Linked DNA regions of Rhodoligotrophos defluvii. The protein of the gene in region 2 interacts with the protein of the main gene of each other region in a pairwise test. Links are inferred from orthologs where the notes say so. Each region holds a gene or a part of one and is shown on either strand. Other genes may lie near its edges.

Region 1 (9,762 bases), on a different replicon or contig from region 2:
ACGACGCCGTCGCCCGGCTGCGTGATAGCCAGCTCGGCGATGAACGGGTGAAGGACGTCCGCAACTACATCCGCCGCGGCAAACTGTGGGAAGCCTTTCAGTCGCCCCAGCGGGTGGTCCTGCTGATCGACGAGATCGACAAGGCCGATATCGAGTTCCCCAACGACCTGCTGCAGGAACTCGACCGCATGGAATTCCATGTCTACGAGACCGGCGAGACGATCAAGGCCGTCCACCGCCCGGTGGTGATCATCACCTCGAATAACGAGAAGGAGCTGCCGGACGCATTCCTGCGCCGTTGCTTCTTCCACTACATCAAGTTTCCGGAGCGGGAGGTGATGGAAAGCATCATCGACGTGCATTTCCCCGGCCTCAAGGGCCGGCTGGTGTCCGATGCGCTCACCACCTTCTATAACATCCGTCAGGTGCCGGGCCTCAAGAAGAAGCCGTCCACCTCCGAGCTTCTTGATTGGCTCAAGCTTCTGCTGAATGAGGACGTAAGCCCCGACACCCTGCGCGAGCAGGATAGTCGCAAGCTCATCCCGCCGTTGCACGGCGCGCTGCTGAAGAACGAGCAGGACGTGCAGCTGTTCGAGCGCCTTGCCTTCCTGGGCCGCCGCGAAGGACGCTGAACGCCCGGGCCGACCCTGCAAGATCTGCCCACCCTATCCGACACCAGGAGGCTTGACCTTCCCGCCCGCACCGCTAAGGGATGAGAACCATTCAACCCCGGAGCTTCCATGCGATTTCCCTCTGGTTCCGCGTTCCTGGCCGCGCCGGCCAAGGCGGTGACCGTTTTCGGCATGTCAGGGGTTGGCAAGACCCGTATCGGACGCCTCCTGCGCGAGGCCCAGTGGTTTCACTACTCGGTCGATTACCGGATCGCCACCCGCTACATGGAGAACTACATCGTCGATAACGTAAAGCGGGAGGCCATGAAGAACCCGGTGCTTCGCGGCCTCCTGCTCTCCGACTCGATCTATATCCGCTCCAACGTCACCTTCGCCAATCTGGAGCCTTTGTCCGTCTATCTCGGCAAGCCCGGGAATCCCGCCAAGGGAGGCCTTCCCTTCGAGGAATACCGCCGCAGGCAAAACCAGCACCGGCGGGCCGAGATCCGCTCCATGCTCGACGTGCCGGAATTCATCGAGAAGGCTCAGGATATCTACGGCTACAACAACTTCGTGGCCGATGCGAGCGGCAGCCTGTGCGAGGTGGTTGATCCAGACAATCCGGCGGACGCGGTACTGAAGACCGTTTCCGAGGCAACTCTGATGATCTATGTCCGCGGCACCGAGGCGCACGCGCGCATGCTGACCGAGCGGTTCAAGGCGGCACCGAAGCCCATGTACTATCAGGATGCCTTCCTGCTGCGCAAATGGGCGGAGTACAAGACCCTGACCGGCTGCGTGCGTGATGATGACGTCGATCCCGACGGCTTCGCGATCTGGGGCTTCGAGCAGCTGCTGCACCATCGCATGCCGCTCTACCAGCGGATCGCTGACAATTTCGGTTATGTTGTGGAAGCCGATGATGTTGCGGGCATCGGCAAGGCCGACGAGTTCCTGGCACTCGTGGCCGAGACCATCGACAGGCAGGCCTGATCAGGCACTTCTCTCGCTCACCCGCAATGCTGAAGGCTGGCCCCAATGGCAGATAGTTCACGGCGAGGAAATGTACGGGAGTTCTTGAGCGGCATGGCCATAGCCATGCCGGTGGGCATTGCGGCCATTCCTATTGGCGCGATCTTCGGCGCCCTTGCCGTCCAGAAGGGCCTGAGCCCGCTCGAGGCAACGCTCATGAGCCTGCTGGTCTTTGCCGGTGCCTCCCAATTCGTGGCCATCGACATCTGGCAACAGCCTGTACCCTGGCTTCTCCTGGGCGTCACCGCCCTCACGGTCAATCTTCGGCACGTGATGATGTCGGCCTCGATCGGCAGGCATTTCCAGCATTTCGGGCCGGTGGAGCGCTGGATCTACCTCTTCTTCCTCACCGACGAGGTCTGGGCCTTCTGCGAGAAGCGCGCCATGCGGGCTCCGCTCTATCCCGCCTATTTCGCGGGCATAGCCTTTGTGCTGGTGGTGAGCTGGTCCGGATGGACAGCGGCCGGCGCCCTGCTCGGCGCAGCCATGGGGTCCGCCGAGCGCTATGGCCTCGATTTCGTCTTCACGGCGTTGTTCGTCGGGCTGCTGGTGGGGTTCTGGAAAGGCCCGCGGACCGGCATTGTCATGGGCACGAGCGGTGTTGCGGCCGCCATCGCGCACGAGGCGATCGCCGGCCCGTGGTATATTCTGATCGGCGGCTTGGCTGGAACCGCGGCAGGCGCGTTGATGCTTGCGCCGACGCGCCAGCAGGAGCAGCCGTCGTGAGTGTCGACCCACAGGCGCTGCTCGCCATCCTGGCCATGGCGGTGGCCACCTATCTCACCCGCATCGCCGGGCTTGTGGTGCTGCGCTACGTCAGCTTGACGCCGCGCGTGCGTGCGGCTCTCGATGCGCTGCCTGTGGCCGTGCTGACCGCGGTGGTAACCCCCGCCCTGTTCCTCACCGGGCCGGCGGAAACGGCGGCAGGCCTCATAACCATCGCGGCCGCATTCCGGCTGCCGCTGCTGGCCACCATCGTGGTTGGCGCCGTTTCAATCATCGCCATGCGCTGGCTTCTGGGCTAATCCCGCCGAGTAAAACTAGCGCAGCGGGGCGGTGGCCTGGGCCAGCCAGCGCGCCGCATCCGGGTCGAGCAACGGCCCCACCTCGTCGTGCACCCGTTGATGATAGGCGTTGAGCCACGCGAGTTCTCGCTCGTCCAGCAGGTCGGTGGCAATCAGCCGCCGGTCTATGGGCGCAAGCGTCAGCGTCTCGAAGCTGTGCATGGGGCGGTCGCCGCCCGGAATGGGCTCGGGCGCGCGCACCACAACAAGATTCTCGATCCGGATGCCGTACTCGCCTTCCTTGTAGTAGCCCGGCTCGTTGGAGAGGATCATGCCGGTCTCCAGCGGCACGATGCCGGTCTTTGCGATGCGGGCCGGCCCTTCGTGCACGGAGAGATAGCTGCCCACCCCGTGGCCCGTGCCGTGGTCGAAATCGAGACCCGCCTGCCATAGCGCGGCGCGTGCGAAAGCATCCAGCTGGGCGCCGTTTGTGCGTTGCGGAAAGCGGGCCAGCGTGACCGCGATCATGCCCTTGAGCACCCGGGTGAAGCGGTCGCGCATCTCCGCCGTCGCTTCGCCCACGATGACGGTGCGCGTGATGTCCGTGGTGCCGTCCAGATATTGCGCGCCGGAATCGATGAGATAGATCTCTCCTGGCCGGATCTCGCGGTTGCTTTCCCGCGTCACCCGATAGTGCGGGATGGCCGCATGTGGTCCCGCCGCCGAGATCGTGTCGAAGCTGATCTCCTTGAGCAGGCCCGTTTCGCGCCGGAACTGCTCGAGCGCCTCGGCGGCCGCGATCTCGTCGAGCTTGCCCGTCGGCGCCTCACGATCGAACCAGGCCAGAAACTGCACGACGGCGACCGCATCGCGCCGGTGGGCCATACGCGCACCTTCCAGCTCGACCGGGTTCTTGCGGGCCTTCGGAAGAATGCAGGGGTCGCTCCCCTGCACGATCTCGCCTCCGGCGCGTTCGATCAGGTCGGCAATGCGGCTGGCGGTCCAGGCCGGGTCGAGCAGCACCCGCGCATGCCGGCTGCCCAGGGCGGCGAGCGCCGACGAGAGCTCTTCCTGTGGCCGCAAATCGATGTCGCCGGCCAGCTGTGCCCGCACGTCCTCGTCGACCTTGGCGGGGTCGACGAACAGCTCGGGCCGGCCTTCCCGCGGCACGATGGCGAAGGCAAGCGCCACCGGCGTATGGGCGATGTCGGCCCCGCGGATATTGAACGCCCAGGCGATGGAATCGGGCTGGGTGAACACCACCGCGTCTGCGCCGCTCCTGGCAAGGGCTGCCTCGATCTCCGTCCGCTTCTCCGCCCAGCGGCGGCCCGCATATTGGGTGGGATGGGTGGTGAGCGGCGCCGTCGGTTTCGGCGGCTGCTCGCGCCAGATCGCATCGACGAGATTGGCATCCTCGACGGCGACCATCTCGGCCTCCGCGGCGGCACAGGCCTTGGTATAGCGCTCCACCTGCTCCATCGTGAGAAGCCACGGGTCATAGCCGATGCGCTGCCCGCGCTTCAAGGCGCCACGGAGCCACTCTGCCGGTGGCTCCTCCACCAGATGGCGCAGCTCGATGAGGTTTGTGTCGACCTGGTTTCGCGCCTGGATCGTGTAGCGGCCATCGACGAACAGGACGGCCTGGTCCAGCAGGATGACCGCAAGCCCCGCAGAGCCCGAGAAGCCGGTGAGCCACCGCAGCCGCTCAGCATGAGGAGCCACATACTCGCCCTGGTGCTCGTCTGCGCGCGGCACGATATAGCCGTCGAGACCGCGCTGCAGCAACTCATCCCGCAGTGCGGCAATCCGCTCGGCGCTCTCGCGGTGATTACTCCCGCCTTCGAAGCTTTGAAACATGCTGGGCCTCCGGTCCCTTCTGCTTATCCGGAGCCGCTCTATCGCGCAACAGCCCTCCGATTTGCGGGCTGCAGGCCACCATTATGGGCTGCAGATCGGGGCTCCGCCTCCCCGCTCCTGCAGATGTCATGAAGCTGCCATGCTGAAAGCGCAATACTAAAGCTCTTGGATGGGACCGTTTGACATCTATAACGCGAGCTCATAGGCTAATCACAACAGTACCGTGCAGAACGGGAAAGAGCTTCGGTGTCACCGGTCTCGCTCGACCGCCTATCGATTGGGCAGGCTCACATCGGCAGTGCCCCTCGGGTAAGTTAGGCAAATCTATGGCAGACGAGACTGCTTTTCGGCCGTTCAGTTGCGGGGCCGTTTCACGACTGCTTCTAAATTGCGCGAAAACTGCCGTCATGATGATCACCACTCCAACCAGCGGGTGGGATGTTAACGAGGGATTAACGAGACATGCGCGAAACGCAATGCTGCGATGCAAACAAGCCGCTGGCGAGTGCACCATGGCCACGCCTATATAGCGCGTGGAACAACGCGGTGGGGTTCTCTCCCAGACGTGTAGCACCGGGGGCGGTGCACCTGGTCCGCAGCCGAAAGGCCGTTCGCGGATGAGAGACACCGTGCAAGATGCGATGGAGAATGAAATGAGTGTCATCAGTTTCGAAAAGGACCGTTCGGTCAATGGCCGTTCTGTCCGCGCGGGGGGTGCCGAGCAGGCTTCCTCCGGCTTTGCCGGCCGGATCCTGGCCCGTGCGAAGCGTTATCTGGAGCTGTCCCGCGCCGAGCGCGAGCTCGACCAGCTGGACGACCGGCTCCTGGCCGATATCGGCCTCAACCGCGGCGATATTCGCCGCATGGTCTGGGGTACCGAGGCTCAGCGCTAAGCACCGCCGCTAACGGTATCGGATCGCCAGCGCTGAGTTTCTGGTCTGGTGGAGCGGTCGATGCGACCTTACGCCAGGCGGACCGGACACTGGGTTAAGGACAATGCCTCGAAGCACCGCTTCGGGGCATTGTTCGTTTGCGGGGCTTGCCAAGCACCAGTGTCGACCAGCCGTCGATGCGGATCCTGCGGTGCAGCAACAATCCGTGCGGACGATAGGCGGCGAGAATCCGCGCCTCCTGCGAGTGGGTGAAGCCAGAGAGGATCACGCGCCCCCCCGCCGCCAGCAGCGCGCACAGGCCCGGGGCCAGCGCCTTGAGCGGCTGGGCGAGGATATTCGCCATAACGAGCCGGTAGAGGCCGCGGCTGCGGATGAGCGGGTGCGACAGCCCAGGCGCACAGCGTGCCGCAAGCTGGGGGCCGACCCTGCATTTGATTGCATTGGCTGAAGCTTGCGCCACCGCAACCGGGTCGATATCCGTGGCGAGCACGGGCAGGCGGGTCGCTTGCGCATAGGCGATGGCGAGAATTCCGCTGCCGCAGCCCAGGTCGAGCGCCGGGCTCAGCCATCTGCTGCACGGCGCCTGCTCTTTCAAAAGTTGGTCGAGGGCCGCAAGGCAGCCGCTGGTCGTGCCATGATGGCCGGTGCCAAAGGCTAGGCTCGCCTCGATTTCTATCGCCTTTGTGCCCGGCGGCGCGCGTCCGCGATCATGCGCCCCATGAACGAAGAATCGGCCGGCCCGCACGGGGGCCAAGCCCTTTAGGGACGCCGCCACCCAGTCCCGTTGCGGCAGCGGCGCCAGCGACCAGGGGCGCCCCGCGAGCATGGGAACGTCTGCCGTATCCGGTGGGCTTGCAAAATGCGCCTCCACCCGCCAGCACACTTCGTCCGCCTCCTCCACCAGCGACACCGAAACTGGGGCCGGCTCGAGCAGGTCCATCTCATCGGCCAGCCGATGAGCCTCGTCCAATGGCAGATTGCTGACGGTCAACACATGCATCGAGGCGCTTATGGCCCGCCGTTTGGCCTCGATCAAGCTTTCGAAGAGCGCGATGTGGCTTGCCGGCCCGGCGCATGCGCCGCACAGCAGAGCGACAGCTGAGTGCCCGCAACTGGGCCATGCCAAGCTTCCGCAGCATTCAGCTCAGCTTGTTGCCACAGCGCCCGCCGAGATTTTGCCCAGTGGCAATCTCAGTGGAGTGCGAAACTATGCTTGGCTTAATCCCCATCACAGTGTTGGGAAGAGTCATCACGGAGTGGCGGCGCGCGACGGCGCCGGCCGATGAAACACCATCGTGCCGGCAAACCGAAGAGGCCGCGGCCGGCGATGCCGGCGCATGCGGACCGGGGCTCCCGATGTGGGATAAGCTTCCCTTTATCGACATCTGGCCGTTGATCTGATTGGACACGGAGGCTGTACGCGTTCGCCGGGATCATTTTCTTTGATGCCCGGCAACGCGGCTTCGCGTTCCGGGTGTAGTTTGGCACCTGTGGCATCTTTCATGGCCATGGGAGCGATCCAATGCCTTCGCCTTCTTGCCCAAATGGCTAGTTATTGGCTCCCCCCGTCCTAAACGGGAGCGCAAATGATGATGCACCAACTCGCTACAGCCGCGGAGTTGTTCTTTCCCATTCGACTGCTCGTAAAGCTCGGCTTCAGCCTGTTTGGCGGCTCCGACGCCGACCAAGACCACGTGGGCGCGCCAAACGAGACCGCCACCGCCGTCGAGCTTCCGCTTGCCCCGGCGGAACCATCGCATGAGAACGCGATTCCCGAGCAGCTGCCGCTCGTCGCGCCTGCGATCCTGGCAGTCGCCGACGACAGGGCTTTCGCAAACGAAGAAGACGAGACGGCCGAGGCTTTGCCATCCGCAGGAGATGCCGGGATTGCGGAGGCCATGCTCTCCGCGCTGGTCCTATGGTCAGGCCTCGAACCTGAAGAGGAAACAGCTCGGCAGGAAGCGGCAACCACAAGTGCAGACCTGCCCGCCCAGCCTGCGACGGCACATGAAAGCACCGAGCGGATGCCTGTCTATCATCCCCATCTCGAATTGCCGATCAATCCCGCCCTGCTTAAGAAGATTTGCGACGGCCTTCACGCCATCGGCCGCCCTTGTTCGGCGATGGCCCTTGCAAGCCGCGTCCGCACGCCCAAGCAGAACGACGAGAGTGACCTCCGCGAGGAGACCCATGGCGAATTTCATTCCGCTCACGCCGCCGAGGGAACGTCGGATCTCCTGGTTCTCGCCTGAGCCTCGATTGGCGGCGTGACCCCGCGTGGTGCGCTCGCGACCCGCGTTCCCCAAATTGCCTGTTCCCCTCCGGGATCAATTCCCAAAGCATTCTCGAGCGAAGGGGATGCCGGTTCGCGTGAAGAAAATGCGACCAAGCAAGAACCTGAAGCGGTTCCGCGATTCAAAGAAAAGCGGAACAGCTCTAGAACGGGATGATGGTTCGTTGAACCGCCATCCCGCTCCAATCCTGCGAATCCCGCGTTGGGCGTAGTCCTTCTCCGAAAACCAGTGTCCGCGTTCCCCTCGTGGATCTCCGGTTCCCTGGCGCAGATCGTTGGCCTTGCCTGGTGATCACCCCAATGACCACGCCCCGTCGAATTGAGGAGCGTGGGGATGGCCCCGCGCCCCTTCCCTAATGGAGCCGGACTCACACCTCTCGATTGCGCTCGGGGAGTTGAATACGACGGGCGGACTGTGAAGGCTGCTCGGCAGCCCGCATCAGTGTCTGCTTTGGCCCTGACGGCCCAGCGGAGCCAAGCCATGACCTTTTTTCCAACGACACCAGCAACTTGCGTCACTGCCGCGCGCGGCAGTCCACACAGAGGCCATGACGGAAAGCCAGCGGTATCTCGCTACCTCCCTTGAGCACAAGGCATCGCACGCCCCAAAGCTCATAATGCGGCAATCCCCAGCCCTAATACCGCCGGATCAGCGCGACGAGCTTGCCCTGGATACGCACCCGGTCGGGGCCGAAAATGCGGGTCTCATAGGCCGGGTTCGCGGCTTCCAGAGCGATGGAATCGCCCTTGCGCCGAAGCCGCTTGAGGGTCGCCTCCTCCCGGTCCACCAGAGCAACCACGATCTCGCCGTTATTGGCGTGATCGGCGCGCCGGATAAGAACCGTGTCACCCTCCAGTATACCCGCATCGACCATGGAATCGCCTCTGACTTCTAAGGCGAAATGCTCGCCGCTTCCCAAGAGATCGGGCGGCACGGCGATGTTGTGGGTATGATCCTGAATCGCATCGACCGGCACGCCGGCCGCGATGCGCCCCATGACCGGAACGATGGCCGGGGTCAGCGAGTCCTTGTCGCCGCCCGCCGTGGGGCGCACCTTCCCCAGAGATCCTTCGATCACATTGGGGCTGAAGCGCTTGGGTGCAGACGAACCCAGGCTGCCCGCATGGCTATCAGGCAGCCGGACAACTTCGAGCGCCCGTGCCCGGTGCGGCAAACGGCGAATGAAGCCCCGCTCTTCCAGAGCGGTGATCAGGCGGTGAATGCCGGATTTGGACCGCAGGTCCAGCGCCTCCTTCATCTCCTCGAACGAAGGCGGCACACCAGCTTCCTTGAGGCGCTCGTGAATGAACATCAGAAGCTCGTGTTGCTTGCGCGTCAGCATATCAGGCCAATCCCGGCTGGCGAGCGGCGAACGATTTGAAAACGGCCGCCGACTCGAAAGAGAACAAAGACGAAACCCTTATACGCGTTCTATATATGTTCGGCAAGGTTAAGGCGGCGTAAATTTGCAGGCTCGAAGCCTTGAAAGCTGCCCAATCCCGCCCACGGTCTGGCGGCCCCAGCACAGGGAGATCCGCAATAAGGGGCGGGCGGGTCAACCATCGGCATGTCGCAAGAGATCGAGCCGAACCGTCCGGAGCCGATCAGCATCCGCCCGACGCCGGTCGGCCCGAAAAGACCGGCGGTCGTGACATGAGCAACCAACGACCGAAACACAACCACGATCGGGGGCGCCCGCACGGCAGCACCCGACCTCACGAGCATCATCCCGCCGCTTGGACCGGCGTGATCGGCAACAGCCCCAAGCCCGGGCGGGCTGCTCAATCGAGATCGACCGCGTCGCTCTCCTCGCCCCGCAAGAGCGAGCTCGCCACCAGCCCCGCATTGCTCCGGATTGCCTGCTCGATCTGCGCCGCAATGTCCGGGTTGGCCTTTAGAAAACTCTTGGCGTTCTCCCGCCCCTGCCCGATTCGCTCCGAATTATAGGAGAACCAGGAGCCGGACTTCTCGATGATGCCGGCGGTGACACCGAGATCGAGCAATTCGCCCGTCTTGGAAATGCCCTCGCCATACATGATGTCGAACTCCACCTGCTTGAACGGCGGCGCCA
Region 2 (2,921 bases):
GCAGGGCGGCGCAAAGCGGCCTGCCTCTACCGTCCGACTTGGGACTGGTCAGCCGGCGTATCCGGTGATAAGGATGCGCCGGCTGATGCGTCAGCCGGACTGGTTCGGTCGCGAACCGGTCAAGAGTTTAGGGGTGTAGCTCAGTTGGTAGAGCGGCGGTCTCCAAAACCGCAGGTCGGGGGTTCGAGACCCTCCGCCCCTGCCAGAACAGAATGACGCGACTGGCTGCGGCCGCTGAGGCCCCCAGCGCGTCTTCTGGCGTTTGTGGAATTCAAGGCGAGCACGCCTCTGGTGGCGCAAGGCCGCCGAGGCAGTGGAGTGACTATGGCGAAGACCAATCCATTCCAGTTCGTGCAGCAGGTCCGGGCCGAATTGGCCAAGGTGACCTGGCCGACGCGCAAGGAGACGATGATCACCACGGCGATGGTGATGATCATGGTGGTGCTCGCCTCCATCTTTTTCCTCGTGGTGGACGAGATCTTGAGTTTCGCCGTGGGCTACGTGCTCGGGATCAGGGCGTGAATAGGGCTGGGAAGAATGGCTAAGCGCTGGTACATCGTTCACACCTATTCAAACTTCGAGAAGAAGGTGGCCGAGACGCTGAAGGAGCAGGCGGCGCAGCAGGGCCTGGAGCACCTCTTCGAGGAGATCCTGGTGCCGACCGAGGAGGTGGTCGAGGTGCGTCGCGGCCGCAAGGTGACGACCGAGCGGCGGTTCTTCCCGGGCTACGTGCTGGTGCGGATGGAGATGACGGACCAGGCCTATCACCTGATCCGCAACATCCCCAAGGTGACCGGTTTCCTCGGCTCCGACAACAAGCCGATCCCGATCTCCAATGCGGAAGCCGAACGCATCCTCCACCAGGTGAAGGAAGGCGTCGAGCGGCCGCGGCCCTCGGTCATGTTCGAGGTGGGCGAGCAGGTCAAGGTGTCGGACGGGCCCTTCGCCTCGTTCAACGGTCTCGTGGAAGAGGTCGACGAGGAGCGCTCACGGCTCAAGGTGGCCGTGTCCATTTTCGGCCGGCCAACGCCGGTCGAGCTCGAGTTCGGGCAGGTGGAGAAGGTCTGACGCAAGCAATCTCTCAATCTCCCGTTAACCGGTGGGAGGCCTGATCGCCCCGCCAGCCTGCGGCGGCGACAAGTGCATGGGGCCGCACCACCACCCTCTGCAACGTGAATGCCGGCGATAATCCGGCGGAGAGGACGAAATGGCGAAGAAAGTAACCGGCTATATCAAGCTGCAGGTGCCTGCGGCTTCGGCCACCCCGTCGCCCCCGATCGGGCCGGCGCTCGGTCAGCGCGGCCTGAACATCATGGAATTCTGCAAGGCCTTCAACGCGGCCACCCAGGATCTCGAAAAGGGCGCGCCCTGCCCGACGGTGATCACCGTCTATCAGGACAAGTCGTTCACCTTCGAGATCAAGACCCCGCCGGCGAGCTACCTGCTGCGGCAGGCGGCGAAGGTGGCCAAGGGCTCGAAGGAGCCGGGCCGTGCCAATGTCGGCTCGGTCACCATGGAGCAGGTGCGCCAGATCGCCCAGGCCAAGCTCAAGGACCTCAACGCCCGGGACCTCGACCAGGCGGCGAAGATCATCGCGGGCTCGGCCCGTTCCATGGGCCTGCAGGTGGTGGAGTAAACCATGGCCAAGGTTGCAAAGCGCATTGCCAAGATCAATGAAGGCCTCAGCCGGAACCGGGCCTACCCGCTGGAAGAGGCGCTGAAGCTGCTCAAGGAGCGCGCGGTCGCCAAGTTCGACGAGACCATCGAGATCGCGCTCAACCTGGGCGTCGACCCGCGCCATGCGGACCAGATGGTGCGCGGCGTCTGCCAGCTGCCCAACGGCTCGGGCCGCGACGTGCGGGTGGCGGTATTCGCGCGCGGCGACAAGGCCGAGCAGGCGAAGGCCGCCGGTGCCGACATCGTCGGCGCCGAGGACCTGGTGGAGCGTATCCAGGGCGGCAACGTAGATTTCGACCGCTGCATCGCCACCCCGGACATGATGCCGCTGGTCGGCCGTCTGGGTAAGGTGCTGGGCCCCCGCGGCCTGATGCCGAACCCGAAGGTCGGCACGGTGACGCCGGACGTTGCCGCGGCGGTCAAGGCGGCCAAGGGCGGCGCGGTCGAGTTCAAGGTCGAGAAGGCCGGCATCGTGCATGGCGGCGTGGGCAAGGCGAGCTTCAGCGAGGATGCGCTGGCCGGCAATATCCGCGCCTTCGTGGACGCGGTGGTGAAGGCCAAGCCCGCCGGCGCCAAGGGCACCTATCTCAAGAAGGCGTCGTTGAGTTCGACCATGGGTCCCGGGCTCAAGGTTGACCTTGCGACTTTGACGGCCCCGGCGTAATAGAACGGGTTCGTTTACAAGATTCGCTTGAACTGGTCGGGCCCAGACCCGATCTGTTCAGGCGTTTCGTCCGTTCTGCTGCTGAGCGGCAGGCCGGATGGAAGACCTGTCCGAGACTGCAGGTGCGTGGATGTGTCCGCGCTTAATCTCCTGCATGAGACGGGGAATGGGTTGATCGGCGGATCAGGACACACCATCTGGTGGTGTCTTGTCCTTCGATTGGTTCGAACCTCGGTTTCGCGGCATCCCTCTCGGCGAAGGATGGCGGGACAGGCAATGGGCGCCATTGGCGGCGGCCATCAGCCTAATCGAGGGTGGTGGTCGGCACCGGTGGCAAGTGTGGACGCGCAATATCCCGAAAGGGATGGAGCGCACACGAGGAGAGAGCAAGTGGATAGAGCTGAAAAGCAAGAGCTCATCAACACGCTCAACCAGGTGTTCAAGACCACCGGCGTCGTCGTGGTGGTCGGCTACCAGGGCCTGACCGCGGCGCAGATGAACGCCCTGCGCGGCAGTATGGCCGAGGCCAACGCGACATTCAAGGTCGCGAAGAACCGCCTGGTCAAGCTTGCTCTTGATG

What was found.
Region 1: the proteins of rplK (region 2) and E4P09_RS23150 interact in binary tests that used the Escherichia coli proteins (3 or more experiments, as listed by UniProt). The link is inferred for Rhodoligotrophos defluvii from one-to-one orthologs.

Annotation. Positions count from the first base shown.
Region 1 is NZ_SZZM01000007.1:122,804-132,565, reverse strand. What follows is about bases 4,441-7,414. They hold E4P09_RS23150 (50S ribosomal protein L11 methyltransferase), read right to left. Parts: upstream 6,389-7,414; coding sequence 5,492-6,388; downstream 4,441-5,491. Other genes in these bases: E4P09_RS23145 (hypothetical protein), read left to right, coding at 6,984-7,414; E4P09_RS23155 (DUF1127 domain-containing protein), read left to right, coding at 5,158-5,397; E4P09_RS23160 (aminopeptidase P family protein), read right to left, coding at 4,441-4,504. Also shown: E4P09_RS23180 (AAA family ATPase), read left to right, coding at 1-632; E4P09_RS23175 (ATPase), read left to right, coding at 741-1,604; E4P09_RS23170 (AzlC family ABC transporter permease), read left to right, coding at 1,698-2,369; E4P09_RS23165 (AzlD family protein), read left to right, coding at 2,366-2,668; more of E4P09_RS23160, read right to left, coding at 2,684-4,440; more of E4P09_RS23145, read left to right, coding at 7,415-7,649; transcriptional repressor LexA, read right to left, coding at 8,326-9,033; recombinase RecA, read right to left, coding at 9,473-9,762. UniProt on the Escherichia coli protein: Methylates ribosomal protein L11.
Region 2 is NZ_SZZM01000013.1:465-3,385, forward strand. Bases 161-2,921 are described here. They hold rplK (50S ribosomal protein L11), read left to right. Parts: upstream 161-1,207; coding sequence 1,208-1,636; downstream 1,637-2,921. Other genes in these bases: secE (preprotein translocase subunit SecE), read left to right, coding at 325-522; nusG (transcription termination/antitermination protein NusG), read left to right, coding at 538-1,068; rplA (50S ribosomal protein L1), read left to right, coding at 1,640-2,341; rplJ (50S ribosomal protein L10), read left to right, coding at 2,732-2,921. UniProt on the Escherichia coli protein: Forms part of the ribosomal stalk which helps the ribosome interact with GTP-bound translation factors.